Regions from separate parts of the Mesorhizobium sp. M0140 genome, predicted to be linked through region 2. Evidence: predicted binding sites of a transcription regulator. Region 2 holds the regulator's gene; each other region holds the start of a gene.
The links. The regulator HrcA, encoded in region 2, represses chaperone genes, less so after heat shock. The targets are predictions, from matches to a motif close to GTTAGCACTCNCNNNNNGNGAGTGCTAAC.
Positions count from the first base shown of each region.

Region 1: groES (co-chaperone GroES) is a predicted target of HrcA. The motif match lies at 8,081-8,109, and genes of this name have one in related genera.
Region 3: NKJ37_RS08135 (co-chaperone GroES) is a predicted target of HrcA. The motif match lies at 2,383-2,411, and genes of this name have one in related genera.

Region 1 covers NZ_JAMYTM010000036.1:14,023-24,039, reverse strand. Annotated here, with positions in the region: gene nadA (quinolinate synthase NadA) at 1-224, shown strand, start outside; gene NKJ37_RS27090 (L-aspartate oxidase) at 221-1,762, shown strand; gene nadC (carboxylating nicotinate-nucleotide diphosphorylase) at 1,762-2,616, shown strand; gene bioB (biotin synthase BioB) at 2,711-3,709, shown strand; gene NKJ37_RS27075 (8-amino-7-oxononanoate synthase) at 3,706-4,854, shown strand; gene bioD (dethiobiotin synthase) at 4,851-5,486, shown strand; gene NKJ37_RS27065 (adenosylmethionine--8-amino-7-oxononanoate transaminase) at 5,486-6,751, shown strand; gene bioZ (3-oxopimeloyl-[acyl-carrier-protein] synthase BioZ) at 6,748-7,731, shown strand; gene groES (co-chaperone GroES) at 8,162-8,458, shown strand; gene groL (chaperonin GroEL) at 8,522-10,017, shown strand, end outside.
Region 2 covers NZ_JAMYTM010000014.1:141,184-151,200, reverse strand. Annotated here, with positions in the region: gene cysK (cysteine synthase A) at 1-758, opposite strand, end outside; gene NKJ37_RS16550 (LysE family translocator) at 955-1,572, opposite strand; gene NKJ37_RS16545 (PQQ-dependent sugar dehydrogenase) at 1,684-3,036, opposite strand; gene NKJ37_RS16540 (hypothetical protein) at 3,134-3,331, opposite strand; gene hrcA (heat-inducible transcriptional repressor HrcA) at 3,356-4,438, opposite strand; gene rph (ribonuclease PH) at 4,636-5,352, shown strand; gene NKJ37_RS16525 (VOC family protein) at 5,535-5,945, shown strand; gene rdgB (RdgB/HAM1 family non-canonical purine NTP pyrophosphatase) at 5,945-6,592, shown strand; gene hemW (radical SAM family heme chaperone HemW) at 6,589-7,752, shown strand; gene NKJ37_RS16510 (EamA family transporter) at 7,996-8,433, shown strand; gene NKJ37_RS16505 (hypothetical protein) at 8,507-8,695, opposite strand; gene rsmI (16S rRNA (cytidine(1402)-2'-O)-methyltransferase) at 8,829-9,758, shown strand; gene NKJ37_RS16495 (YraN family protein) at 9,751-10,017, shown strand, end outside.
Region 3 covers NZ_JAMYTM010000006.1:28,641-38,657, forward strand. Annotated here, with positions in the region: gene msrC (free L-methionine (R)-S-oxide reductase MsrC) at 1-49, opposite strand, end outside; gene groL (chaperonin GroEL) at 306-1,931, opposite strand; gene NKJ37_RS08135 (co-chaperone GroES) at 1,965-2,327, opposite strand; gene NKJ37_RS08140 (hypothetical protein) at 2,578-2,826, shown strand; gene NKJ37_RS08145 (DUF1488 family protein) at 2,823-3,089, shown strand; gene NKJ37_RS08150 (hypothetical protein) at 3,118-3,309, opposite strand; gene NKJ37_RS08155 (hypothetical protein) at 3,315-3,518, opposite strand; tRNA gene NKJ37_RS08160 (tRNA-Cys) at 3,709-3,784, opposite strand; gene NKJ37_RS08165 (LacI family DNA-binding transcriptional regulator) at 4,208-5,251, shown strand; gene NKJ37_RS08170 (ABC transporter substrate-binding protein) at 5,314-6,561, shown strand; gene NKJ37_RS08175 (carbohydrate ABC transporter permease) at 6,760-7,686, shown strand; gene NKJ37_RS08180 (carbohydrate ABC transporter permease) at 7,686-8,543, shown strand; gene NKJ37_RS08185 (glycoside hydrolase family 127 protein) at 8,567-10,017, shown strand, end outside.

The DNA of each region.
Region 1 (10,017 bases), on a different contig from region 2:
CGCCACGTGTCGTGCTGATGACGGAATGCTCGATGAGCGACAACGTCGCGTTAGCGCACCCAGAGGTCGAGTTCATCCGGCCCTGCAATTTGTGCCCGCACATGAAGCGGATCACGCTTGCCAACATCCGCACGGCGCTCGAGCAGAACCAACATGTCGTAACCATCGAACCCGGGATCGCCGGGCGCGCGCGGCTTGCGGTCGAACGGATGCTGGCAGTTTGAGCGCCGACCTCCGCAGCTTCTTCGGGCGTCCCATCATCATCGGCGGCGGCATCGCCGGACTGATGACCGCGCTTCAACTGTCGCCGGAGCCGGTGCTTCTTCTGTCAAGGTCGCTGCTGGGAGCTGACAATTCGAGCACCTGGGCACAGGGGGGTCTGGCTGCAAGTTTGGGCGAAGACGACGATCCGGCAATGCACCTGGCCGATACGCTTGCTGCCGGGGATGGTCTCTGCGACAGAGACGTGGCGAGCCGCATCCTCCAAGCCGCGCCCAAGGCGATAGAGGGGCTTGCGGCCTTTGGGGTTCCCTTTGACCGCACGCCGAAAGGATCACTGTGCCTCGGATTGGAGGCCGCACACAGCCGACGTCGCATCGTTCATGCGCATGGGGACGGCACCGGGCGTGAGATCATGCGTGCCCTGATCGCGGCTGTGCGTTCCACTCCGTCGATAGTTGTCGTGGAGGGCGTGGAAGCGCGCCGGCTGGCCGTGCGAGAGAATGCGATCCGGGGCGTCTGGGCGAGCTGTTCGATCGGACCTTTCTTCTTCGGCTCACGGCGGGTCGTCCTCGCCACCGGTGGCATCGGGGGACTGTTTCTCGACACCACGAACCCTTGGGGAAGTTGCGGACAAGGCCTTGCACTTGCGGCCCGCGCTGGAGCTGTCCTAGCCGACCTCGAATTCATCCAGTTCCACCCGACCGCGCTTGACGGCCCGGAACGCCCTATGGCGCTGGTCAGCGAGGCTGTCCGAGGCGAAGGTGCTGCCCTGATCGATGAAACCGGCCAGGCTTTTCTCCAGAGCGTGCCAGGGGCGGAACTTGCGCCTCGCGATGTCTTGGCCCGGGCCGTGTGGAACCATCTTGCGGACGGCCACCGTGTTTTTCTCGACGCCCGACAACGGCCCGGCCCGGCATTCGCTCGACATTTCCCGACAATCGCATCAGCCTGTCGTGGAGCGGGCATCAATCCCGCCCGCGATCTCATCCCCATTCGGCCGGCCCAACACTACCACATGGGTGGCGTTGCAGTGGACAGCTCCGGCAGAACCTCCGTCAAGGGGCTGTGGGCCTGCGGCGAAGTCGCTTCGACAGGACTGCATGGCGCCAACAGGCTCGCCAGCAATTCCTTGACAGAAGCCATCGTGTGCGCCCGCTGGGTCGCTGAAAGTGTCGCCGGGACGCCTGCGCGCAGAACAAGGCCTGCGTTTGCCAACGTTTACCCACCGCCCGCTCCGATACCCGTGCGTGTTTTCCTGTCGCGCGCACTCGGCATCGTCCGGGACGGTGAAGGGTTGAAAGCAGCCGCGCGTGCCTTATTGCCGCTCGCCGAAAGCAAGGATGCGGTCTCGGATCCGGCGGCTGTCGGGCTAATGATCGCGGTTGCCGCCTTGTTGCGCGAAGAAAGCCGCGGCGCTCATTACCGGACAGATTTTCCTCATCATGCGACTGCCGCCCGACGGTCCGAAATCACCCTCGAAGCCGCCTTGGCTACAGCGCGGGGACTCGGACACTCGCCAAGTCTCGAAGGGCCGAAGTGATGACACTTTCACCGCTACCCACGGTCGTGCTTGAGCCGCTTGTACGGGCAGCTCTTCTTGAAGATCTTGGCAGAGCCGGCGACTTGACCACGCAGGCCATCGTCCCGAAGGAATACCAAGCGGGAACCGTGTTGGTGGCGCGACAGTCCGGAGTTGTCGCCGGCCTCGATCTGGCGATGCTCGCTTTCGGCTTGATTGATCCTGCTGTCGAAATCTCGGTGGAGCGCGCAGACGGCTGCAATGTCGTGGATGGAGAGATCATTGCATCAGTGGTTGGCCCGGCCCGGGCCATTCTCACAGCCGAAAGGACGGCACTCAATTTTTTGTGCCATCTGAGCGGCATCGCCACGGCAACGGCATCGATCGTCGCTGCGGTTCGTGGGTATGGCGCGAAGATCGTCTGCACCCGCAAGACGACGCCCGGATTGCGGGCAGTCGAAAAGTATGCCGTGCGCGCAGGTGGCGGGTCCAATCACCGCTTCGGTCTGGACGATGCAATTTTGATCAAGGACAACCACATCGCCATCGCAGGCGGCGTCCGCCCAGCGCTCGAGCGAGCACGAAGAGCGGCCGGTCATCTCGTCAAGATCGAAGTCGAGGTCGATACTCTGGCCCAGTTGGAGGAGGTACTTGGCTTCGCTCCCGATGCGGTTCTGCTCGACAACATGTCCCTCCCCGATCTTCGCCGCGCCGTCGCAATGGTCGGTGGCCGCGCTATCACCGAGGCTTCTGGCGGGATCACGTCCCATACAGCGCGGGCGGTTGCCGCGACCGGCGTTGATCTGATTTCGGTCGGCCGACTCATCCACAGCGCGCCGATCCTGGATATCGGCCTCGACCATCGGGGCTCATGATTGTCTGAGTCAGGATTGGGTCAACTGTCCTCTCCGATCGTCAACAGTCAGATAGCAAAGACCCCGCAAGACAGACCGGAGGAACAGCATGGACATGCAAACGGCAAGTTCAACGCAGACATCGCCACAGGCTCAATCCCCTGACCCCGGAGCGTGGACCCTGGAGAAGGCTCAGGCACTTTACCATGCCCCCTTCAACAATCTCCTCTTCCTGGCGCAAACGGTGCACCGCCAGAATTTCGATCCAAACAAGGTCCAGCTCAGCCGGCTGCTCAGCATCAAGACGGGAGGATGCCCGGAGGATTGTGGCTATTGCAGCCAGTCGGCGCGTCACGAAACCGGCCTGAAGGCGTCGAAGCTGATGGAGGTCCGGCGCGTCATCGCCGAGGCGACCAAGGCGCGTGATGCCGGCGCCACGCGTTATTGCATGGGCGCGGCCTGGCGAAACCCCAAGGCGCGCGACATGGATGCGGTGGTGGCGATGGTCGAAGGCGTCAAGGCGCTGGGCATGGAGACCTGCATGACGCTCGGCATGCTCGATCTTGAGCAAGCCGCTCGACTGAAGCAGGCGGGCCTCGACTACTACAACCACAACATCGATACGTCGGAACGCTACTACAGCGAGATCATCAGCACGCGCGGCTATGCCGAGCGGCTCGACACGCTTGAGCAGGTTCGTCGATCCGGCATCAAGGTCTGCTGCGGCGGTATTGTCGGCATGGGCGAAGATCCGGTGGACCGGATCGACATGCTGGTGACGCTGGCGAACCTACCCGAGCCGCCGGAAAGCGTCCCGATCAACATGCTGATCCCGATCGCCGGCACCCCGCTTGCCGAAGCCAAGCCCATCGAGCCGATCGAATTCGTGCGCGTGATCGCCTTGGCGCGCATCATGATGCCGAAATCGCATGTGCGTCTTTCCGCCGGCCGCACCGCCATGACCGACGAGATGCAGGCGCTGTCCTTTTTTGCCGGTGCCAACTCGATTTTCGTCGGCGACACGCTGCTGACGGCGGACAATCCCGGTGAGGACAAGGATAGCCTTCTGTTCCGCCGTCTCGGCATTGAGCCGATGGAACTCGAGGCGCAATGAACGGGGCACCGCTTGCCCGCTATGACGCGACCTTGCAGGGACTGGCCCGCAAGGACCGGCTGCGGACGCTTGCGCCGCGCGCAGGTCTCGATTTCTCGTCGAACGACTATCTCGGGCTGGCCTCGTCCAGGAGACTTGGCGATGCTGTTGTGGCGGCGATTGCGCTGGGCACGCCGGTTGGCGCCACCGGGTCGCGGCTGTTGCGCGGCAATGCACCGGAACACGAGCAGCTCGAGGCAGACGCGGCGGCATTCTTTGGAGCCGACCGCGCGCTGTTCTTCGGCAGCGGCTACATCGCCAACTTCGCTCTGCTGAGCGCCCTGCCGCGGAAGGGCGATCTTTTGGTTCTCGATGAGCTCGCCCATGCCAGCATGCATGAGGGTGCGCAGGCCGGGCGCGCACAGTTCGTGCTGGCCGCGCACAACGATGCCACCGCTGTTGAGGATGCGATCACACGTTGGCGCGCCGCAGGCGGCATGGGATGCGTCTGGATCGCGGTGGAGAGCCTTTACAGCATGGATGGCGACTGCGCGCCTTTGGAGAGCCTGGTCGCGCTTGCCGATCGGCACGGCGCATTCATCGTCATTGACGAGGCGCATTCGACCGGCGTCTGGGGACCGGACGGCCGGGGGCTTGCCGCCGCTTTCGAGGGCCGCGACAACATCGTCGCGCTCCACACCTGCGGCAAGGCGCTCGGCGCATCTGGTGGGCTCGTGACCGGGCCGAGGGCACTGTGCGAGTATCTGATCAACCGTTGCCGGCCATTCATCTACGCCACCGCGCCATCGCCGCTGATGGCAGTGGCAGTGCGCGAAGCACTCGCAATGCTCGCCGACGAGCCTATGCGGCGTGTTCAGCTGCATGAACGCGTTGCCCTCGCCGGCCGCCAGCTGGCCGAGCGCTGCGGCGTGATACCCAGCGGCTCGCAGATCCAGCCCCTCGTAATCGGCGATATCAGGCGCACCATGGCAGTGGCGGCGCGCCTGCAGGCCCGCGGCTTCGACATACGCGGTATTCGTCCTCCGACCGTGCGCACGTCGCGGCTGCGCATCTCACTGACGCTCAATATCGGCGAAGCCGACATTTCCGCCATGGTCGAGGCGCTGGTCGAGGTGTTGGCCCAAACATCACCGGAGGCGGTATGACCCAACGCATCGTCATCACCGGAACCGACACGGGAGTTGGCAAGACCGTGTTTGCGGCTGGGCTCGCCGGTTTGCTCGACGGCTTTTACTGGAAACCGGTGCAATCGGGCCTCGACGGCGAGACCGACAGCGAAGTGGTCGCGCGGCTTGCCGGCTTGCCCTCAGAGCGCGTGCTGCCGGAAGCCTACCGCTTGCGGAGCCCGCTGTCGCCGCATCGTTCGGCCGAGATCGACGGCGTGGCGATCAAGGCTGCCGATCTTGCTTTTCCCGTCCTACCGACGCCGCTCGTCATCGAAGGCTCCGGCGGCCTGATGGTGCCGCTTAACCGGCGCACAAGGCTCATCGACATCTTCGCTGAATGGCGGCTGCCCGTTATTCTGTGCGCCCGCACCACGCTCGGCACCATCAACCACACCTTGCTCTCGATCGAGGCGCTCCGCGCCCGATCCATCCCGTTGGCCGGCATCGCTTTCATCGGCGATGAGATGGCCGATACGCAACGGACCATCGTGGAATTCAGCGGTGCGCCGCAGCTCGGCAGGCTGCCGCACCTCGATCTGCTGACCGGCAAGACACTGAGGGACGCAATGATTGCCGGCTTCGCCTTCGCCTCGATTACTGGAGGTGACTGATGTCGCAGTCTCATGTGTGGCATCCCTTCACCCAGCACGCGCTCGAGCCTGCGATCCCAGAAATCGTCCGGACTGAAGGCGCCTATCTCCGCAGGGCCGACGGCGCCCGCATCCTGGACGCCATCTCCTCCTGGTGGGTCGTCACACATGGCCACCGCCATCCCCGCATCATGAAGGCAATCGAGACAACCGCGTCGAGCCTCGACCAGATTATCTTTGCGGGCTTCACGCACGAGCCGGCAGAGCGCTTGGCCAAGGCGCTTGTCGGCCTCGCTCCCGCTGGACTCGACTGGGTGTTCTATTCCGACAGTGGCTCGACCTCGGTCGAAGTAGCGCTGAAGATGGCGCTCGGTTATTTCCGCAACATCGGCGCCCCACGCTCGCGCATCGTCGTCATGGATCACAGCTATCATGGCGACACGATCGGCACGATGAGCGTCGGTGCGCGTGGCGTGTTCAACGCCGCCTACGAACCCTTGCTGTTCGAGGTCGCCACCATCCCCTTTCCGGCAGCGGGGCGCGAGCAAGAGACGCTGGATCGTTTAGAGGCTGTGACCCGCGATCGACGAGCCGCAGCCTTAATCGTCGAGCCGCTGGTGCTGGGCGCCGGCGGCATGCTGATGTATCCGGCTTCAGTTCTGGCCGAATTGAAGAAGATCACTGAGGCCTCCGGCACGCTGCTGATCGCCGACGAAGTGATGACCGGCTGGGGGCGGACCGGAACCATGTTCGCCTGCGAGCAGGCATCGATCTCTCCAGATATCCTGTGCACCTCGAAAGGCCTGACCGGCGGCGCCATCCCGCTGGCCGTAACGCTTGCCACCGATGCCATCTTCCAGGCTCATTATTCCGAGGACCGGAAGAAGACATTTTTCCATTCGAGCTCCTACACTGCCAACCCGATTGCCTGCGCGGCAGCACTTGCCAATGTCGAGATCTGGCGGGACGAGCCGGTGGCCGAGCGCATTGCGGCCTTGAGCGCAATGCAGGCCACCGGGCTTCGACGCTTTCGCGACAACAGCTTCTTCACCGACTGCCGGGCGACCGGCACGATCGCGGCGCTCGACCTGCGAACCGGTTCCGCAGGTTATCTCGCCGAGATCGGACCGAAACTGCGCGCTTTCTTCCTCGAGCGAGGGCTACTTGTGCGCCCGCTCGGCAATGTCCTCTACCTTCTGCCACCCTATTGCATCACCGGCGACGAGCTCGAGCGACTCTATGACGCCATTGAGGAGGCGGGCGAACGCTTCGGGTCCAGGCCATGAGCAAGTCGTCGCGCATTCTCGGGTTTGGCCATCATGCGCCTGGGCGAAAGGTGGCGAATGCCGAAATCGAGAGCAATCTCGGTCTTGATCCAGGCTGGATCGAAAGGCGTACCGGGATACGGTCGCGCTTCTGGGCAACCGACGAAGACACGCTGTCTGGTCTTGCTGCGCAGGCCGGCGACATGGCGCTGGCGAACGCCGGTATTGCGCGCCACGACATCGGTCTGCTGTTGCTTGCCACCTCGACGCCCGACCATCTTCTGCCGCCGAGCGCGCCGCTGGTCGCACACAAGCTTGGCCTTGGCAGCGCAGGCGCGGTGGATCTGACAGGCGCCTGCGCCGGCTTCATCTATGCGCTGATGTTTGCGGACGGATTTACCCGCCTGCACGGCAAAGCGAGCCTTGTTATCGCCGCCAATATCCTCAGCCGCCGCATCAATCCAGCCGAGCGCGCAAGCTCGGTCCTGTTTGCCGATGCCGCCGGCGCCCTGGTGATCGGTCAGTGCGATGATGCTGATCGGGGCATTCTCGGTGCCTCGGTGGCTTCGGACGGCTCGCGATACGGGCTGATCCAGATTCCCGCAGGAGGAAGCAACAAGCCGTTCCACGGTGACCTCGATCTCGCGCAAACCCGAATGAGGATGACGGACGGCCGCGAAGTGTTCGCAAAGGCCGTCGAGATGATGACCAATTGCTCGATAAGCGCGCTAGCCGCTGCCGGAGTGCGGCCACACGATCTCGGCCGGTTCGTGCCCCATCAGGCCAATACTCGGATTTTCGACGCGGTCGGGAGGAACCTCGGCATCGCGGACCAAGCAATTGTCAAGACGATTGCCGAATACGGCAACTCTTCGGCCGCGACGATCCCGCTGTCGCTCTCGCTCGCCAACCAGACGGAGCCATTCCAGCCTGGAGAGAAAATCCTTCTGTCGGCGGCGGGTGCGGGTCTCAGCGGCGGCGCTCTCGTGGTTGGAATCTAGCCGGCCGGCTCACGCGCGCAGGACTGGTCATGAATGGGAATAGGGCAACAGAACCAATGCCAAAATGGCCTTCTGAAGCTCGACATGACCGAGCTGACGCAGCACGACCCCGTGCGAGCCTCTGGATGAGATCAAATGCATCACCTGTTGCATCATTCGTGCCATCTGAATAAAGCTCAAATACAAAGGGTGAGCCGCCCCATATATGTCTGATACCCGACATTGTTCACATAAAAGGCTCGATGCTTACACGCTCTTTGCTCTCTTCTCTTTGCTGCCTGCTCTTTTCTCTTTGCTCTTTGCTCTTTCGTCTTGACTAGCAGGAGCATGCGGCTTATCTCATTGCCGCGTTAGCACTCGCTTCCGCTGAGTGCTAAGCACGCTCCGGCAACGGAGAACCGTTCAACATCCGCACCAAGGACATCCAAAAATGGCAAAGTCGAATTTCCGGCCGCTGCATGACCGCGTGGTCGTTCGCCGGGTCGAATCCGAATCCAAGACCGCCGGCGGGATCATCATCCCGGATACGGCGAAGGAAAAGCCGCAGGAAGGCGAGATCATCGCCGTCGGCTCCGGCGCTCGTGACGAAGCAGGCAAGCTGGTCCCGCTGGACGTCAAGGCCGGCGACCGCATCCTGTTCGGCAAGTGGTCGGGTACCGAAGTCAAGCTCAATGGCGAAGACCTTCTGATCATGAAGGAATCCGACATTATGGGCATTATCGGCTGATATCAGGCCTTTCCTTCGCACCATCAAATCTGAATTTCGGGCGAGATGCCCAGGAGTAAAAAAATGGCTGCCAAAGACGTAAAATTCTCCCGCGATGCCCGTGAGCGCATGCTTCACGGCATCAACATCCTCGCCGACGCGGTGAAGGTCACCCTCGGCCCCAAGGGCCGCAACGTCGTCATCGACAAGTCGTTCGGCGCACCGCGCATCACCAAGGACGGGGTCACCGTCGCCAAGGAAATCGAACTTTCCGACAAGTTCGAAAACATGGGCGCGCAGATGATCCGCGAAGTTGCTTCGAAGACCAACGACATCGCCGGTGACGGCACCACAACCGCGACCGTTCTGGCGCAGTCGATCGTCCAGGAAGGCAACAAGGCCGTTGCCGCCGGCATGAACCCGATGGACCTGAAGCGCGGCATCGATCTGGCCGTGACCGAAGTCGTCGCGGCGCTCGGCAAGGCTGCCAAGAAGATCAAGACCTCCGAGGAAGTTGCCCAGGTCGGCACGATCGCCGGCAATGGCGACGAGTCGGTCGGCAAGATGATCGCCGAAGCGATGCAGAAGGTCGGCAACGAAGGCGTCATCACGGTTGAGGAAGCCAAGACCGCCGAGACTGAACTCGAGGTCGTCGAAGGCATGCAGTTCGACCGCGGCTATCTCTCGCCCTACTTCGTCACCAACGCCGACAAGATGGTTGCCGAGCTCGAGGACGTCTACATCCTCCTGCACGAGAAGAAGCTGTCCAACCTGCAGGCGATGCTGCCGGTTCTCGAAGCCGTCGTGCAGACCTCGAAGCCGCTGCTCATCATCTCGGAAGACGTCGAAGGCGAGGCCCTGGCCACGCTGGTCGTCAACAAGCTGCGTGGCGGCCTGAAGATCGCCGCCGTCAAGGCGCCGGGCTTCGGTGATCGCCGCAAGGCCATGCTGGAAGACATCGCCATCCTCACCGGTGGCCAGGTCATCTCGGAAGACCTCGGCATCAAGCTCGAGAACGTCGGCCTCAACATGCTCGGCCGCGCCAAGAAGGTGTCGATCTCCAAGGAGAACACCACCATCGTCGACGGCGCCGGCAAGAAGGCCGAGATCCAGGGCCGCGTTGCCCAGATCAAGCAGCAGATCGAAGAGACCACTTCGGACTACGACAAGGAGAAGCTGCAGGAACGTCTGGCGAAGCTCGCCGGCGGCGTTGCGGTGATCCGCGTCGGCGGTGCCACGGAAGTCGAAGTCAAGGAAAAGAAGGACCGCGTCGATGACGCCCTCAACGCGACCCGCGCGGCCGTCGAAGAAGGCATCGTTGCAGGCGGCGGCGTCGCTCTCCTGCGCGCTTCGGCCGACATCAAGGTCACCGGCGTCAATGCCGACCAGGCCGCCGGCATCAACATCGTTCGTCGTGCGCTGCAGGCTCCGGCCCGCCAGATCGCGGCCAACGCCGGTGCGGAAGCATCGATCGTTGCCGGCAAGATCCTTGAGAACAAGGGCGCGACCTTCGGCTACAACGCCCAGACCGGCGAATATGGCGACATGATCGCCATGGGTATCGTCGATCCGGTCAAGGT
Region 2 (10,017 bases):
TAGATCGTCGTGTCGAGGATTTTGGGCGCAAAGCCGGCGCCGATGCCCTGGATCTTGTGCGGGCCGGGCTGGCCGCCCGACAGAACCGGCGAGGAGTCCGGCTCGACGGCGACGACATACACGGAGGGCTTGCGCTTCTTCAGCACCTGGCCGACGCCGGTGATGGTGCCGCCGGTGCCGATGCCGGCGACGAAGATATCGACTTCGCCGTGCGTATCGTTCCAGATTTCCTCGGCTGTCGTCGTGCGGTGGATTTCCGGATTGGCCGGATTCTCGAACTGCTGCGGGATGATCGCGTTGGGGATCGTCGCTGCCAGTTCGTCGGCCTTGGCGATGGCGCCCTTCATACCTTTCGGGCCTTCTGTCAGCACCAGCTCCGCGCCGAGCAGCGCCAGCATTTTCCGGCGCTCGATCGACATCGTTTCGGGCATCGTCAGGATCAATTTGTAGCCCTTGGCGGCAGCGGCGAAGGCAAGCGCGATGCCGGTGTTGCCAGACGTCGGTTCGATCAGCGTGGTCTTGCCGGGAGAGATCTTGCCCGACGCCTCCAGCGCCTCGATCATCGCCACGCCGATGCGGTCCTTGACCGAGGCGATCGGATTGAAGAATTCGAGCTTGGCGATGAGATTGGCGACGATGCCCTTTTCCCGAGCGAATTTGTCGAGCCGCACCAGCGGCGTGTCGCCGATCGTGTCGGTGATGGAATCGTAGACGCGGCCGCGGCCGGGCACGCGGGCTGATGTAACGGGCTTGTTCATTGGTTTCGCTCCCAGAATTTCAGGCAAGTGGATTTATTTCAGGCAAGTGGATTTGCGGGCAACATAGGACCTTCGACCGCGCAAGATAGACTGTCGATTGAAAATATCCGAGTGGGACCTGTGTCTAAAACAGTGCCGTCTCGGAAAAGCATTTCCCGCAAAGGCCTGTTTGCGAAATGCTTTGGCCGAAAGCCCGCTATTGGCGGGCGGCAATCGCTGCAGCGGCACCGACCATGAAGCCGGCAGCCGTACGGTTCAGCGCCTTGAGCGCGCGCGGCGACTTCAGGAACCAGCGCGCCTTGGCGGCCAGCGCCAGATACGGCACCAGCACCACCAGAAGCACGACGACCGTCAGCGCGACGAGAATGCCGTAGTCGGCCAGCGTAATGGTTTTCAGGTCGACGATGGTCGGCGTGATGGCGAGATAGAAGATCATCGTCTTCGGATTGCCGAGCGTGACAGTCAGGCCGGCGGCAAAGCTCGACAGCAAGCCGCCCTTGCCTTTTCTGGCCTCGACGGTCTCGGGCGTGATGCCGCTGTTCCAGAAGCGCCAGCCGAGGAAGGCGAGATAGGCGACGCCGAGCCATTTGATGGCCAGGAAAACCATGCCGAAACTCTGTGCAACGATGGCGAGGCCGAGCACCACAGCGGTCAGATAGGTGATGTCGCCAACCATCAGGCCAAAAGACATCGCCAGCGACGAGCGGAAGCCGGAGCCGAGCGCACGGGCGACCAGCGCGGTGATGCCGGGACCAGGAATCGCGGCGGCGATGCCGAGAGCGGCGCTGTAGGCGAGGAATCCGGTGAGGGTCATGGTTGCGGCCTTGCGCGACGCTGCTATCACGGCATCCTATCGCACAAAGCCCGGCGGGCGTGAATTCCCTGGAACTCGGATTCGATTGCACCACGCCTGTGCGAGTTGCGCTCAGGAACGACCGTCGCCATGGGTGACACGCCAGATGGTGCCGTTGCCGTCCTCGGTGACGATCAGCGCACCATCCAGGGCCACCGCCACGCCGACCGGCCGCCCCCACACCTCGCCGTTTGAGACGACGAAACCGGTGATGAAATCCTCATATTCGCCGGTTGGCTTGCCGTCCTTGAACAGCAACCGCACCACCTTGTAGCCGGTCCGGTTGCCGCGGTTCCATGAACCGTGCAGAGCGACGAAAGCATCGCCCTTGTATTCAGCCGGAAAGCTCTTCCCCTCGTAGAAGGCAATGTTGAGCGGCGCCGAATGCGCCTGCATCAGCACATCGGGAACGGTCGTTTTGCCGGCAAGATCGGGGCGCTCACCCTTGTGGCGAGGATCCTCATTGTCGCCGATATAATACCACGGCCAGCCATAGAAGGCGCCGTCCTTGATCACGGTCGCGTATTCGGGCGGCACATTGTCGCCAAGCGCATCCCGTTCGTTGACGACGCACCACAGCGCGCCGGTCGCCGGCTGCACGGTCATGCCCGAGCAGTTGCGCAGGCCGGTGGCAAGGATGCGGCCATTCTTGCCATTGGGATTGAAGGCCAGGACGCCGGCGCGGCCGTCCTCGGATCCCCATGTGGCGCCGAGCGGCTGCGACTTCGCCCAGGCGTCGAGGCCGCCCTTCGGTTCGTTGCCCATGCGCTCGGCGACATTCGATCCCGAGCCGACCGACAGATAAAGCGTCTTGCCATCCGGCGAAAAGGCGATGTCGCGGGTCCAGTGATGATTGGCGGGGATGTTGCCGACCATGGTTTCCGGATCGCCGGAGGCCTTCAAGTCGCCATTGCGGTAGGCAAAGCGCACGATGCTGTCGCTGTTGGCGACATAGATCCATTGCGGGTCAGCGCCCGGCGGATAGAAGGCAATGCCATAGGGCCGTTTGAGATTGCCGGCAAAGATGCCGCCCTGCACAGGGCTCGCACTGCCTTCCGCCAGGCGATAGATGCGGACCTGATTGGCTTTGCTGTCGGCGACGAACAGGTCGCCGTTCGGCGCGACGCGCACGACGCGTGGATTGTCGATGCCCGATGCAACCAGCTCGGCCGAGAATCCCGGCGGCAGTTGCAGCTTCGCGTCTGCCGGCATGTCCGCAACGCCGGCGCTGTTCGAGGTCGATCTGTTGGCATCGGGCTTAGGCAGATCATCCGGTCTGATCAGCCGACGTGTGCCCGGCTTGTCCGCTCGCCAGTCGCCGAAGGCGGCCGCACCTTTCAGCACCGGCTCGTCCGCCTGCTGCGCGAACGAAGCGGTCGAGAGAAACAGTGCGGCGAAAAGTGCGGGGCCGGCAAAACGCATCATGCGGTCCTCCAATGTTTGGACGTGAAACAGGAACGAGCGGTTTCGTCGATCGTTCCACGGCACACGATGAGGTAAAGGGAGCTTCCGATTTCCGGGTTCAGGTTCCGGCAGCGTAGAAATCGTCGTCGAGACGTTTTTCCAATTCGACGAGATCGGCCGGCAACGGCAGGCCCATGGCGCGCATTTCCCGCAGCTTTTCGCGCAGCTGCTCCTGGATTTCATGCTGGTCTTCCGGCTGGTTGACCATCTCTTCCAGCAACAGGCTGATCCGGGCCTTGAACTCTTCGAGCGCCATCGTCGTCTCCTCGGTTAGATCAGCTCAACGGAGCATGCGCGATATCAGCTGCGCGGTGTAATCCACCATCGGGACGATACGCGCGTAATTCAGCCGGGTCGGGCCGATGACGCCTAGCGCGCCGACGACGCGGGCATCCTTGTCGCGATAGGGCGCGACCACCAGCGAAGAACCGGACAGCGAGAACAGCTTGTTTTCCGAGCCGATAAAGATGCGCACGCCCGATCCTTCCTCGGCGAGGTCGAGCAGCTGGATCAGCCCGTCCTGTGTCTCCATGTCCTCGAACAAATGGCGCAACAGCTCGATATCGGCCTGGGCGGTGACGTTTTCGAGCAGGTTGGCGCGGCCACGCACGATCAGCCGCGCCGGCAGGCCGCTGTCTGCACCTGCCCACACCGCCAGCCCCTTCTCCACCAGGTCCTGCGACAGCGTGTCGAGCGCGGCCCTGGTTTCTTCCTTGATGCGGGCGATCTCGATCCGCGCCTCGGCCAGCGTGCGGCCGCGAATATGGGCGTTGAGGAAATTCGAGGCTTCGTGCAATTGCGAGACGGTGATGCCGGCGGGCAACTCGACGACGCGGTTCTCGACGTCGCCATTCTGCGACACCAGCACTGCCAGCGCCTTGGTCGGTTCGAGCTGGATGAATTCGATGTGCTTCAGCGCCACCTCGTTCTTGGCGGCCAGCACCAGGCCGGCGCCGCGCGACATGCCTGACAGCATCTGGCTGGCCTCGGTCAGCATGTGTTCCAGCGTCGCGCCCGAGCCGGACGCCCGAACCTGTGCCTCGATGGCGCGGCGCTCCTCGTCGGAAAGGTCGCCAAGCTCCATGAAGGCATCGACGAAGAAACGCAGGCCGGCCTGCGTCGGCAGCCGGCCGGCCGAAATGTGCGGCGCGTAGATAAGGCCGAGATGCTCGAGATCGCTCATGACGTTGCGGATGGTCGCCGGCGACAGCGAGGACGGCAGGATACGCGACAGGCTGCGCGAGCCCACCGGTTCACCGTCCCTGAGGTAGGAATCGACAATGCGCCGGAAGATGTCGCGGGAACGCATATCGAGCGACTGAAGCGCGGGCGACTGCGAAGCGGGATCGACTGCCTTGGTCATACGGCCAAAAACCTCCGGCCCAAGGATATAGACTTACACTGCACCCGCGCAACCCGGTGTCTTTGTGAGATCACCCGGTGTCTGTGTGAGATCACCCGGTGTCTGTGTCAGATCGTCAGGCCATTTTCCTTTGCGCCACGCGTCCCATGCGGTTACAAGCCGGCCAAGATTCCGAAAATGACAAGAAAGCAGCCTGAATGCGCCCTTCCAAACGCCAATTCGACGAAATGCGTGCCATCTCCTTCGAGCGCGGCGTCTCCAAGCATGCCGAAGGCTCGTGCCTGGTGAAGTTCGGCGACACGCATGTGCTGTGCACGGCCAGCCTTGAGGAAAAAGTCCCGGGCTGGATGCGCAATTCGGGCAAAGGCTGGGTGACGGCGGAATACGGCATGCTGCCGCGCTCGACCGGCGAACGCATGCGCCGTGAGGCTTCGGCCGGCAAGCAGGGCGGCCGCACGCTGGAAATCCAGCGGCTGATCGGCCGCTCCTTGCGCGCCGTGGTCGATCTGCAGGCGCTGGGCGAACAGCAGATCACCGTCGACTGCGACGTCATCCAGGCCGATGGCGGCACCCGCACCGCCTCGATCACCGGCGGTTGGGTGGCGCTGTATGATTGCCTGCGCTGGATGGAAGCGCGCCAGATGGCCAGCGTCGCCAAGGTGCTGAAGGACCATGTCGCTGCGATCTCCTGCGGCATCCATGACGGCCAGCCGGTCATCGACCTCGATTACATTGAGGATTCCGCGGCCGGCACCGACGCCAATTTCGTCATGACCGGCAAGGGTGGCATCGTCGAGATCCAGGGCACCGCCGAGGGCGAGCCTTTCTCCGAGGAGCAGTTCGCGGACTTGATGGGCCTGGCCAAGAAAGGCATTCAGCGGTTGGTGAGTTTGCAGCAGATGGCAGTGGCTTAGGATTAAATGCCGAGCTTGAACACCCCCCTCTGCCCTGCCGGGCATCTCCCCCGCAAGGGGGGAGATCGGATGTCGTTTCGGGCTTCGCTAATCTCTAACGTTGCAAAGGGCGCGGCGATGCGGAGGCTGCCAATCTCCCCCCTTGCGGGGGAGATGCCCGGCAGGGCAGAGGGGGGTGCCTCGTGATGCCCTCTGCCATCCTTGAATCAGCTCTCTACGTCAGCGACCTGACCGCAGCGGAAACCTTCTACACCGACATCCTCGGCCTCCCCCTCCTCGGCAAGGTGGCCGGCCGGCATCTCTTCTTCCGCTGCGGCCCCGGCGTGCTGCTCGTCTTCAACGCCGAGGCGACCAAAATCCCGCCGGCGTCCGACGCCAGGCTGCCGGTGCCGCCGCACGGCACGGTCGGCGAAGGCCATCTCTGCTTTGCGACGACCGCCGACGAAATCGTGCGCTGGAAAGAGCATCTCGAGGCGAAGAACATCGCTATCGAAAGCGAATTTGAATGGCCGCAGGGCGGCCGTTCGATCTATATACGCGACCCCTCGGGCAATTCGATCGAATTCGCCGAGCCACGAATCTGGGGCCTTTGATGCATTCTCTCGACGGAAAGAAGATCGTCGTCGCCAGCCATAATGACGGCAAGCTGCGCGAATTCGCCGACCTGATGGGGCCGTTCGGCTTCGAAGCCAAGTCGGCCAAGGAGTATGGCCTGCCGGAGCCTGACGAGACCGGCACCACCTTCGAGGAGAACGCCTACATCAAGGCGCTCGCCGCCGCCAAGGCGACCGGCCTGCCGGCGCTGTCGGACGATTCCGGCCTGTGCGTCGACGCGCTCGACGGCGCGCCCGGCGTCTACACCGCCAACTGGGCCGAAACCCCGGATGGATCGCGCGATTTCGGCATGGCCATGCAGCGCACCGAAGTGGCGTTGCAGGAAGTCGGCGCGGCCTTGCCGCAACAGCGCAAGGGACGCTTCGTCGCCGTCATCTGCCTGGCGTTTCCCGACGGCGAGGCGGAATATTATCGCGGCGAGGCCGAAGGCACGCTGGTCTGGCCGCCGCGCGGCGAACTCGGCTTCGGCTACGACCCGGTCTTCCTCCCCGACGGCTTCGACAAGACTTTTGGTGAGATGACGGCCGAGGAAAAGCACGGCTGGAAGCCCGGCCAGCCGACGGCGCTGTCGCATCGCGCTCGCGCCTTCCAGAAATTCGCCAAAGCGAGATTGGGCTCGACATGAGCATGCTGCTCGACCGGGCGCCCGGCTTCGGCGTCTATGTCCACTGGCCGTTCTGCGCGGCCAAGTGCCCCTATTGCGACTTCAACAGCCATGTCCGCCACCAGCCCGTCGACCAGGATCGTTTTGCCAGCGCCTTCGAGGCCGAGCTGGCGACGATGCGCGAACGCACCGGGCCGCGCGAGGTGACCAGCATTTTTCTCGGCGGCGGCACGCCGTCGCTGATGAAGCCGGAAACGGTGGCCAGGGTTCTGGACGCCGTGGCGAAGAACTGGACTGTGCCTGACGGCATCGAGGTGACGCTGGAGGCCAATCCGTCCTCGGTCGAGGCCGAACGCTTTCGCGGCTACCGGGCAGCCGGCGTCAACCGCGTGTCGCTCGGCGTGCAGGCGCTGGATGACAAGGATTTGCGCTTCCTCGGGCGGCTGCACAATGTCGAGGAAGCGCTGCACGCCATCGGCCTCGCGCGGGAAATATTCCCAAGGCTGTCCTTCGACCTCATCTATGCCCGCCCCGGCCAGACGCCGGAGGCTTGGGCATCGGAGCTGGGACAGGCGATCGGCCATGCCGCCGACCATCTGTCGCTTTACCAGCTGACCATTGAGGAAGGCACGCCCTTCCACGCCCTGCACGCGGCAAAGAAATTCATCATTCCCGACAATGACCACGCCGCCGACCTCTATGCGCTGACGCAGGAGATTACATCGGCGCATGGTTTGCCGGCTTACGAGATTTCCAACCACGCAAGACCAGGCGCCGAGAGCCGGCACAACCTCACCTATTGGCGCTATGGCGAATATGTCGGCGTCGGGCCCGGCGCGCATGGCCGCTTCGTCGAGAATGGGCGCCGCACGGTGACGATCGCCGAGCGGATGCCGGAAACCTGGGCCAATCTGGTCGAGGCCAAGGGCCATGGCGTCACCGGCGGCGAGATCCTGACGCGCTCGGAGGAAGCCGACGAGTTCCTGCTGATGGGCCTGCGGCTCGCCGAAGGCATCGACCTTTCCCGCTATGAGGCGTTCTCCGGGCGCGGCCTGTCGAGCGCGCGGCTGTCGATGCTGCAGGGAGAGGGGCTGGTAGCGCCGATCGGCAATTCGCGCCTGCGCGCCACGGCCGCCGGCATGATCGTGCTCGACGCCGTGGTCGCCGATCTGGCGCGGTAAGCTTCACCACGCCTTCGTCATAGCAGCAGAGCGCAGACCTTGGGATCCATGCCGCGACGAGGAAGAGGACTGCAACGGCACAGAGCAGAAGCTTGTTCTGTAGCGATCCTTCACACCCCCCTCTGTCCTGCCGGGACATCTCACAGATGCACCCCCAAAAATCTCCGAACCCGAGGATTGCACTTCTGGAAACACGCGTTTCACGGTATCTCGGTTGAGACGTCATCAGCGAAGGCCACCTTGATGAACCTCACCGTATCCTCCTGGCAATTCTGGGCATTGCTCTCGGCTGCGTTCGCGGCCCTGACGGCGATCTTCGCCAAAGTCGGCATCGAGAACATCAATTCCGATTTCGCCACCTTCATCCGCACGGTCATCATCCTGATCGTGCTCGGTGCGATCCTGCTTGCCAGCGGCCAGTTCCAGTCGCCGGCCACGATCTCGGGAAAGACTTGGGCTTTCCTCGGCCTGTCCGGTCTGGCGACCGGCGCGTCATGGCTCTGCTATTTTCGGGCGCTCAAGATCGGCAACGCGGCGCAGGTGGCGCCGATCGACAAGCTAAGCGTCGTGCTTGTGGCGGTGTTTGGCGCGGCCTTTCTCGGCGAGCGGTTGTCCGGAGCGAACTGGCTTGGCGTCGCCCTTATCGCGGCGGGCGCGGTGCTGGTCGCCTATCGAGGCTAGTTGCGCGCCGTTGCGGGCATTCTTTGTTTCAAGACGGGTGATGAAGATATCGAAGCGATTGGGCATCGTCCGGTCAGTGCTCCGTCGTGCTGTCTGGTTTGTTGCTGTCGGAAAGCCTGCCGTTCGTCGGCGAGGTGCTCGCGGTCCGCTCTTTGGTCAGGCTGTTCTCGGTCTTGGCGGGCGGGCGCCTGGCCGTGGCGGCAACGCGGTTGCGGCCGGCATAGTAGGGCTCGAAAGCGTCCTGTATCTTCAGGCTGTCCATCCTGTCCTCCTCCGGAATCAGGGGGCTAATCTGCCAACGCCGGTTTGGTTCCCCACTGTGGCAAAGGAAAGGCGAATTCCTTACATCGGCGTCAGCTTTGCAAGCCCGCGTCAGCCGTGCCAAACAGGGCTGAATGGAGAAGTCATCGGTGACCGCAGAGACGAGCAAGCGCAGCTATGTGGTCGGGCAGACCGAGATCGCGGCACGGCCATTGGAGCCGGCGCTCTATCTGGTGGCGACGCCGATCGGCAATCTCGCCGACATCACGCTGCGCGCGCTGGAGACGCTGGCCGCCGCCGACATCGTTGCTTGCGAAGACACGCGGGTGTCGCGCGTGCTGCTCGACCGCTACGGCATTCGCCGCCGCACCACGGCCTATCATGAACACAATGCCGGCGAGGCCGGGCCGAAGCTGATATCGGCACTTCAGGCCGGGCAGAGCGTGGCGTTGATCTCCGATGCCGGCACGCCGCTGGTGTCCGATCCCGGCTACCGGCTGGTCGGCGAGGCGCTCGACCACGGCATTCGCGTCGTGCCGATCCCCGGCCCATCGGCGCCGCTCGCGGCGTTGACCGCATCCGGCCTGCCCTCCGATGCCTTCATGTTCGCCGGATTTTTGCCGGTGAAGACCGGGCAGCGGTTGACGCGGCTGGAGGCACTGAAAGCCGTGCCGGCGACGCTGATCTTCTTCGAATCGCCGCGTCGGCTGGCCGAATCCCTCGGTGCCATGGTCGAAGCGCTGGGCGGCGAGCGAAAGGCGGCTATCGGCAGGGAATTGACCAAGACCTTCGAGGAGATGCGAACCGGCACGCTGCAGGCGCTGGCCGACCACTATGCTGCGGCCGATACGCCGAAGGGCGAGATCGTCGTCTGCGTCGGCCCGGCCGAGGCCAAGGCGGACGAGCCCGCCGATATCGACCGCCTGCTGCTGTCGCTCGCCGCCGAGATGCCGGCTTCCAAGGCGGCTGCGGAAGCCGCGAAAATGACCGGCGGCCAGAAACAGGCGCTCTATCGGCGGCTGCTGGAACTCAGGGAGATTTCTGGAGAAAGCGACAGTGGCTGAGCGCCCGAGCTCCAGCCGCCTGAAAGCCTATCGACGCGGTCATCGCGGCGAATGGCTGGCGGCGGCAGCCCTGATGATGAAGGGCTACAGGATTCTTGCGCGCCGCCACCGCACACGCTTCGGCGAGATCGACCTGATCGCGCGGCGCGGCGATCTGGTGCTGTTCGTCGAGGTCAAGGCGCGCCGCACGCTGATGGAAGCCATGGAGGCGATCGGTCACGAATCGGAGCGTCGCATAGAAGGCGCGGCTGACATCTGG
Region 3 (10,017 bases), on a different contig from region 2:
GGTAGAACGCGGCCTTGTCTGAGGTGTCGATGGCCTTGGCCGCAAACATGAACGTGTCTCCGTATCGAGGATAGCTGTTCGTCCGATCGCTTGCCAAAGTCGGCGAGCTCCGCGACCAGACGGCCGCCCGCACAGTCTAGCGTGGATTGCGTCCCCTCCGAAAGCCGCAAGATCAGGGGTGCCTCCCGGCGCTGAGCCGGACGGCAAGGCAGCTATGCGTAAACTTTGCGATCATCTTGAGAATCATGACGGCCCCGATCGGGGCCGTCATTCACCTCTCAAAGAGATCGGACAAGTCCCGGGTTTTAGTAGCCGCCCATACCGCCGCCGCCCGCCGGGGCAGCGTCTTTCGGCGGGATGTCGGTGATCATCGCTTCGGCGGTGATCAGAAGGGCTGCGATCGAACCGGCATCCTGCAGTGCGGTGCGCACCACTTTCGCCGGATCGACGATGCCTGCCTTGATCATGTCGACATAGACCTCGTTCTGGGCGTCAAAACCCTGATTGTGGTCCTTGCTGTCGGTGAGCTTGCCGACGACGATCGAGCCTTCAACGCCGGAATTCTCGGCGATCTGGCGGATCGGCGCTTCGAGCGCCCGCAGCACGATCGTGATGCCGGCCGTGACATCGGCATTGGCGCCGGTCAGGCCGCCAAGCACCGAGCGGGCACGCAGCAGAGCCACGCCGCCGCCGGGCACGATGCCTTCTTCAACCGCCGCGCGGGTGGCGTTCAGCGCATCGTCGATGCGGTCCTTCTTTTCCTTGACTTCCGACTCGGTGACGCCGCCGACGCGGATGACGGCAACGCCGCCGGCGAGCTTGGCCAGTCGCTCCTGCAGCTTCTCCTTGTCGTAGTCGGAGGTCGTCTCTTCGATCTGGCCCTTGATCTGGGCGACACGCGCCTGGATCGTCGCCTTGGTGCCGGCCCCGTCGATGATCGTGGTGGTGTCCTTCTCGATCAGCACACGCTTGGCGCGGCCGAGCATCTCGATGGTGACGTTTTCAAGCTTGATGCCGAGGTCCTCGGAGATCATCTGGCCTGATGTCAGCACGGCGATGTCTTCCAGCATCGCCTTGCGGCGATCGCCGAAGCCCGGCGCCTTGACGGCCGCGACCTTGAGGCCGCCGCGCAGCTTGTTGACGACCAGCGTCGCCAGAGCCTCGCCCTCGACGTCCTCGGAGATGATCAGCAGCGGCCTGCCGCTCTGCACCACCGCTTCGAGGATCGGCAGCATCGCCTGCAGATTGCCGAGCTTCTTCTCGTGGATGAGGATGTAGGGCTCTTCCAGCTCGACGCGCATCTTGTCGGCATTGGTGACGAAATAGGGCGAGAGATAGCCGCGGTCGAACTGCATGCCTTCGACGACGTCGAGTTCGGTCTCTGCGGTCTTGGCTTCCTCGACGGTGATGACGCCGTCATTGCCGACCTTGTCCATCGCCTTGGCGATCATCTCGCCGACGCTGGCATCGCCATTGGCGGCGATGGTGCCGACCTGTGCGATCTCGGCCGACGACTTGACCTTCTTGGCGCGCGCCTGGATTTCCTTGACCACGGCGGAAACCGCCTGGTCGATGCCGCGCTTCAAATCCATGGGGTTCATGCCGGCGGCGACCAGCTTGGCGCCTTCGCGCAGGATCGAGGCGGCCAGCACCGTGGCGGTGGTGGTGCCGTCACCGGCGAGGTCGTTGGTCTTCGAGGCCACTTCGCGCACCATCTGGGCGCCCATGTTCTCGAACTTGTCGGCAAGCTCGATTTCCTTGGCGACGGTGACGCCGTCCTTGGTGATGCGCGGCGCGCCATAGGCCTTGTCGATGATGACGTTGCGGCCCTTGGGGCCGAGCGTGACCTTCACCGCATTGGTGAGGATCTCGACGCCGCGCAGCATGCGGTCGCGCGCATCGGTGGAGAATTTGATTTCCTTGGCAGACATGATTTTTATCCCGTTCGTTCGGAGAAAATGAGATCAGGCAGCTTTCTTGGCGGCCACGGTCTTGTCGGTTGCAGCCGTCTCGCCCTTGTCGATGATGCCAGTCTCGCTCTTGTCGATGACGCCCATGATGTCAGCTTCCTTCATGATCAGCAGGTCCTCGCCGTCGATCTTGACCTCGGTGCCCGACCATTTGCCGAACAGGATGAAGTCGCCGGCCTTGACGTCGAGCGGAACAAGCGCGCCGTTTTCGTCGCGTGCGCCAGGCCCGACGGCGATGACTTCGCCCTCCTGCGGCTTTTCCTTGGCAGTGTCGGGGATGATGATCCCGCCCTTGGATTTGATATCGCCTTCGGCGCGACGAATGACGACGCGGTCGTGGAGTGGCCGAAATTTCATGGGAACTTTCTTTCTGGGGCCGGCACAGGCGGCCACGCCCCTCCTCTATAGACGCGTTGGCACTCGATAGATAGGAGTGCCAAAAATTATTCGCGGACCACATTAAATATTCAAAAGTATTATTTCAGCTGGCCGTTTCGTGATATCCGCAGAATGTCAAATAATTCAAAAGATTGAATTTTGCCGATCGAGTGCCTATTTATCGGACAAGTTCACTTTCACGATTTCAGGCACAAGGGAGATTTCTTCGATGGCCGAAGGCAATCAGACGATCATGGAAAAAGCTGAAGCCCGCTTTGTCGACAAGCAGAAGAAGACAGCGGAGAAAAACAAGGCGACCGCCGAATATATGTCCGAGGCAAGAGCCAGGGAAATCAAGACGGCAAGGCTGAGGGAGCTTCGGCTGGCCAAGGAAGAGGCCGATCGTGTCGCCGAGGCCCTCAATCCGACGCCGAAGAAGAAGCGGGTGACCAAGAAAGCCACGGAGGCCAAGACATGAGCCTCACCTTTCCCAACCGCAGCCGCAGCTATGACGAAGCGGGCCAGCGCATTCGTTTCGTTGGCCATGACGGCATGTTCCAGATCTCGTTTTCCGTCGCTGCCGACGCCATGGCCAAGATGCGGCCGGGCACAGCTGCCGACGAAGCCGGTTATCTCCAGACATTCGACACCGAGAGCAGCGCCATCCGCGAGGTGGCGTCGAAGGCCTATGACCGCACCCGCAAGAGCATGTATGTGCTGACGGCGGCCGATTTCGGCTGAAATGGCGGCGAGTTGGCGCTGACCGCGATCAGGTCTTGCGCTCGGCCCTTTCGCGGCGTCTGACGTCGCGGACATTCATCTGCACGACCATGTCCTCGGCCTCGCGCGGCCCCATCCCGACCATCACCTTTTGCCGGACAACCGCAGGCTGGCCGGTGAAGACATCGATGATGCTCCAGCTCTGGGGAAGCTCCATGCGCAGCGTGTAGCGGTTGGCCATGGCGGTCAGCCTTGCATCGTGAAAAACACGGCGCCCAGGATCAGCACCGTCCAGGCGACGACCGACAGTTTCAGCACCATGCCGCCATGCACGGCCAGAAGCTTCCGCAGGTGCGGCACACCTGCCGACGAGACCGGTGCCGCCGCCAAGGCGACAGGGGCCTTGAGGCCAAGTTTTCCAAAGACGGGCAGCAGCGACGGTTCACGCACGAAAGGCCTCGAATGTCAGGGAAAAGCGAAGCAAGAACGCTCGCACCCCTTCCATAGCACTTTTTTCGCGAGCGCCTGCATGCCAAATTCAAGACAGGACTGCTTTGACGGCCAATCCCTACTGCATTCGCAACACACAATCTATTCGTGGGAACTGACTGCGCCCGGGGCAGATTGGGACGCCAAATTTTGGAGGCCTCGCCTCGGGATCGAACCGAGGCTTCAGAGATTTGCCGTCTCCAGCGTAGCCGCTCCGCCACGAGGCCATGGCTGTGAAGTAGCGGCCAAATATTTACGGAAAGGTTAATCCCGAGGGATTGTTCAGAATTTTCGGGGTCGAGTTTCAGAGCGTTCGCCAGCCAACCTTGCCGGGTCTCGCTTCCGGCGCAGAGTTGAGATCCTTCACGCCCCAAGCGGCAGCCCGCCCCGTCTCGACCGAGGGCCTCCAGCACTGCGACTGACGTTCTTCCCCTGAGCTACGCGCTTCCGAGGCTACTTTTACCCCGCGTTGCATTTCGGAGGAGAGGAGCGGAGGCCAACCAACTTTTCCCCTTGAACAGCGATTCGATCTGGCTTAGCTTCATCTGAGAAAAGGTTTTCTCAAACAATCGTCGTCGGGCTCGGCCACCTGCCGGGCCTTATCCGGCTCGGTAAGAGAAAACCTTTTCCCAACCAAGGATCTCGGCGCGATGCCATCGGACGATCTGCCTGTTCCGGTCTTTTCCAAGCCAGTCACCTTGCGTGACGTGGCCGCGCAGGCCGGAGTCAGCGTCGCCACCGCATCCAAGGCGCTCAACAGCCAGGGCCGAATGACAGCCGAGACGCGCGAACGCATTCGCGAGACCGCCCGGCGGCTTGGCTTCCGGCCCAACAGCCTGGCGCAAAGCCTGCTCCGGCGCCGTAGCTTCACCGTCGGCCTGCTCACCAACGATACCTATGGCCGCTTCTCGCTGCCGTTGATGTCGGGCATTTCGGACGCGCTGGTCGACAATGGCGTCTCGGTGTTCCTGTGCAATGTCGAGGAGGATCCGCGGCTGGGCCAGATGCATGTCGACGCCATGCTCGACAAGCGCGTGGACGGCATCATCGCCACCGGCAAGCGCATCGATCGCCATCTCCCCGTCGACCTCTCCAATCTGCGCGTCCCGGTGATCTATGCCTTCACGCAGCCCGACCCCGACGCCGTCGCCTTCGTCTCGGACGATGTTGGCGGCGCCCGGCTGGCGGTCGAGCATTTCTGCCGGCTGGGCCGCAAGCGCATCGCCCACGTCACCGGGCCGGCGAGCTTTGCCGTGGTGCACGCGCGCGTCCAGGCTTACCGCGACGTGCTCGTCGAAAACGGCCTGACGGTCAGCGAGCCGCTGCTCGGCTCCTGGTCGGAAGCCTGGGGTCACCAGGCGGTTGCGCAACTGTTCGACGGCAAAAGCGAAAGGCCGGACGCGGTCTTCTGCGGCAACGACCAGATCGCGCGCGGCGTCATTGATGCTCTGCGCGAACGCGGCCTCGACGTACCCGGCGATGTCGGCGTCATCGGTTTCGACAATTGGGAGATCGTGGCCGAGGCGACGCGTCCGCCGCTGACCTCCATCGACATGAACCTGGTTGCTCTCGGGCGCGAGGCCGGGCTGACCCTGCTTTCGCTGGTCGGCGGCAAGCCCGCCGCGCCGGGCATTCGAAAACTGCCGTGCCGGCTGGTGGTGCGGCAGTCATGCGGCCATCCGCTGGATGGCTGAAACCAAGCGCCGCGCAATCGGCGCCAAGCCGCGGAGCGCGGCCAACCCTGGAGGAGGAGAACATGAGGAACCTTATTGCCAAACTGGCCCTGGCCGCTGCCGTTCTGGGTGGCGGCATCGGTGCCGCGGCCGCCGAGACGGCCAACATCTGGGTGCGCGCCGACGGCTCGAATTTCATGCCGAGGATCGTCGACGCCTACAACAAAGCGCACACCAACCAGGTCAAGCTCGACATCATCCCCAATGCCGAGATCATCCCGAAATATGGTGCCGCCGCGGCCGGCGGCACCGCGCCCGACGCGCTGTCGCTCGACCTGATCTACACGCCCTCCTTCGCCGCCGCCGGCCAGCTGGAGGACATCACCGACTGGGCCAAGTCCCTGCCCTATTTCTCGAGCCTGTCGCCTGCGCATGTGAAGACCGGCACCTACAAGGACCACATTTACGGGCTGCCGTTCTCCGCCGACGCCTCGGTGCTGATCTGGAACAAGAAACTGTTCAAGCAGGCCGGCCTCGACCCTGAAAAAGGCCCTGCCAACTGGGCCGAGATCGCGACCGACGCCGAGAAAGTCAACGCGCTCGGCGGCAACATCAAGGGCTTCTACTTCTCCGGCAATTGCGGCGGCTGCAACATCTTCACCTTCACGCCGCTGATCTGGGCGTCGGGTGGCGACATCCTCTCGGAGGACGGCTCGAAAGCGACGCTGGATAGCCCGCAGCTGCGCGGCGCCATCGATCTCTACCGCTCGATGGTCAAGAAAGACCTGGTCCCGGCAGGTGCGCAGACCGACACCGGCGCCAACTTCTTTGCCGCCTTCGCCGCCGGCAATATCGGCATCTCGCCGTCCGGCGCCTTCGCCATCGGCGCGCTCAACACCCAGTATCCCGATGTCGACTACGGCGTCACCTTCCTGCCGGGCAAGGACAGCGGCTGGTCGTCCTTTGCCGGCGGCGACAATTTCGTCGTCACCAAGGGCACCACGAAACTGCCCGTGGTGAAGGAGTTCCTCGATTTCGCCTATTCGCTCGAGGGCCAGATCATCCTCGCCAAATACGGCAGCCTGCCGGTGCGCGGCGACATCGCCAAGGAGGCACTGAAGGACCTCGATCCACGCTATCAGATCGCCGCCGAGGCCATGGCCAAGGGCAAGACGCCCTATTCGGTGGTGTTCAACGACCTGATCAACTCCGCCAACGGGCCGTGGACGCAGATGATCAACGAGGTCTTCTTCGGCGACGATGTCGATGGCGCCATAGCCAACGCACAAGAGACGATGCAGTCGATCATCGACCAGGCGCCGCAAAAATAGCGGCGGCCTACCCGGCCACCCGCCCGTCTCCCTGGGCGGGTGGCCGGCGCGTTCTTTACCCTCCCTCTTGTGGCGAGGGTCGCTGCAAAGCAGCGGGGTGGGGGCAGCGCCAGTACCCCCACCCGGACCTTCGGTCCGACCTCCCCACAAGGGGGAGGTGGGGCGGCCAACTGTATCCGACGGAAGAACAGGCACGGCATGAGCTCTATCACAACCGCAGCAACCCCTGCCCCGCCCCGCGCCCGCAGGGTCGCCAGCCGCCAACAATGGATCGGCCTGCTCTATGTCGCGCCGGCTGTCGCGCTGGTCGTCGTCTTCTTCCTGATCCCGCTCGGCATGACGGCGTGGATGTCGCTGCACAACTGGCCGCTGATGGGAGAGCACAGCTTTATCGGCCTCGGCAATTACGTCGCCATCCTGCGCGACACCAGGTTCTGGAACGCGCTGCGCTTCACCGCCTTCTACACGGTGATCGTCACCATCGCGATCTTCGTGGTGGCGTTTCCGCTGGCGCTGTTCGTCGAACGGCCGCGGCCGCTGACCAATCTCTACCGCACCATGTTCTTCATGCCGGCGGTTGTCGGTTTCGCCTCGGCCAGCCTACTCTGGTCGTGGTTGCTGAATGTCGATTCCGGCCTGTTCAGCCCGGCCGCTTACGACCTCGGACTGATCGACAGGAAGTTCAACCTTCTGGCCACCTTCCAGCCGGCCTTCTGGTCGATCATCGCCATGGTCGTCTGGAAGGTCGCCGGCTTCACCATGATCATCCTGATGGCCGGCCTGCAATCGATCCCGCAGGACCTGCAGGAGGCGGCCGTCATCGACGGTGCCGGGCCTTTCGCCAGGTTCAGGGCGATCACCTTGCCGCTGATGCGCCGCACGCTGGCGCTGGCGCTGATCCTGTCAGTCGCCGGCTCGATCCTCGCCTTCGACCAATTCTACATCATCCTGCGCGGCGGCCCGCGCAACCAGACGCTGACGGCGGTCTACTGGATCTTCAACCAGTCCTTCGTGTCGTTCAAGCTCGGCTATGGCGCGGCACTTTCCATGGTGCTGCTGGTTATCCTGGTGGCGCTCAGCCTCGTCCAGCTGTGGCTGCTGCGCAAACCCGAGGGGCTCGACTGATGGCGCAGGCCGCCTCCCGCAACCGCCGGCTCCTGACCCGCATCGGCGAGCATTCGACAGGCATCATCGCCTCGGTGTTGTTTGCGGCGCCGATCGTCTGGGCGGTGCTGTCGGCGTTCAAGCCGGCGGCCGAAGCACGCCTGCCGCCGCTGCCGCCCTGGCCGACGTCGGGGTTCTCGCTGGAGAACTATGCCACGCTCAACAGCTTCGGCGACGGGCTGTGGGCCTCTGCGCAAAACAGCATCTATGTCTCGGTGATGACGGTCGTGCTGTCGGTCACCGTCAGCGTGCTGGCCGGCTACGGTTTTTCGCGCTTCCGGTTTCCGTTCAAGAACCTGTTCTTCATCCTCATCCTGTCGACGATCATGATCCCGTTCCAGTCGATCCTGACGCCGATCTTCCTGGTGCTGACCAAGCTTGGCCTGCACAACACCCTGACCGGCCTGGTCGGCGTCTATGTGACGCTGCAACTGCCGTTCTCGATCTTCATGATGCGCAACGCCTTCGACGCCGTGCCGCGCGAAATCGAGGAGGCCGCCCGCATGGACGGTGCCAGCAATCTCACAATGCTTTTGAAGGTGATGCTGCCGCTGGTCTGGCCGGGCGTCGTCACCATCGCCCTGTTTGCCTTCCTCGGCGCCTGGAACGAATTCCTCGCCGCCCTCGTGCTGATGACCGACCAATCCAAGTTCACGCTGCCGGTGATGATGACCGCACTGCAGTCGGGCCGCTTCGGCGCCATCGACTGGGGCGCGGTGCAGGCTGGCGTCACCGTGATGATGGTGCCGTGCCTGATCCTGTTCCTGGCGCTGCAGCGCTTCTACATCCGCGGCCTGATGGCCGGGGCCGTCAAATAGACAGACCGAATGGAGTAAGTTTCATGACCGCATCGCCATCCGCAAAAACCGGAAAACCGAAGCTCGCCTTCCGCCCGCTGCCGGTGCCGCAGGTCGACGTGCACGGCTTCTGGGGCGACCGCGCCGACGCTGTCGCCACACGCACCGCCGACATCCTCTACGAGCGCTGCGTCGAGGCCCGCATGCTGGAGCAGATCGATCCGGACCGCCCCTCGCCCGGCATAGTCATCCCCTTTCACTCGCCCTCTCCCGACGAAGCCGATCGCCAGGGCGCGGAATTCACCGGATCGACGGTGACCACGCAGATGTTCTGGGATTCCGATCTCGGCAAGACGATCGAGACCGCGGCCTATTCGCTTTACCGGCGCAAAAACCCCGAACTGGAGAAGAAGATCGATGCCGTCATCGACATGTATGGCAAGCTGCAGCAGGAGGACGGCTATCTCTCGAGCTGGTATCAGCGCATCCAGCCCGGCAAGCGCTGGACCAATCTGCGCGACTGCCACGAGCTCTATTGCGCCGGCCACCTGATCGAGGGCGCGGTCGCCTATTACCAGGCGACGGGAAAACGCAAGCTGCTCGATATCATGTGCCGCTATGCCGACCATATCGCGTCGGTGCTCGGCCCCGAGCCCGGCAAGAAGAAGGGCTATTGCGGTCATGAGGAGATCGAGCTGGCACTGGTCAAGCTGGCGCGGGTGACCGGCGAGCGGAAATACATGGAGCTGGCCAAATACTTCATCGACCAGCGCGGGCAGCAGCCACATTATTTCGACGAGGAGGCCCGCGCCCGCGGCGCCGACCCGAAGGCCTATCATTTCAAGACCTATGAATACAGCCAGTCACACATCCCGGTGCGCGAACAGGACAAGGTCGTCGGCCATGCGGTCAGAGCGATGTACCTCTATTCGGGCATGGCCGACATCGCCACCGAATATGGCGACGACACGCTGCGGTCGACACTCGACCTTCTGTGGGACGATCTCACCACCAAGAGCCTCTATATCACTGGCGGACTGGGACCATCGGCGCACAATGAGGGGTTCACCAGCGACTACGACCTGCCCAACGAGAGCGCCTATGCCGAGACCTGTGCAGCGGTGGGCCTGGTGTTCTGGGCCAGCCGCATGCTCGGCATGGGGCCGAACGCGCGCTACGCCGACATGATGGAACGCGCCCTCTACAACGGTTCGATCTCGGGCCTGTCGCTCGACGGCTCGCTGTTTTTCTACGAGAATCCATTGGAAAGCCGGGGCAAGCACAACAGGTGGAAATGGCACCGCTGCCCGTGCTGCCCACCCAATATCGGGCGCATGGTCGCCTCGATCGGCAGCTATTTCTACAGCCTGGCCGACGATGCGTTGGCCATCCACCTCTATGGCGACTCGACCGCCCGTTTCGACATATCGGGCGTCCCGGTCAGTCTGACGCAGACGAGCAGGTATCCCTGGGACGGCGCCGTCGAGATCGCGCT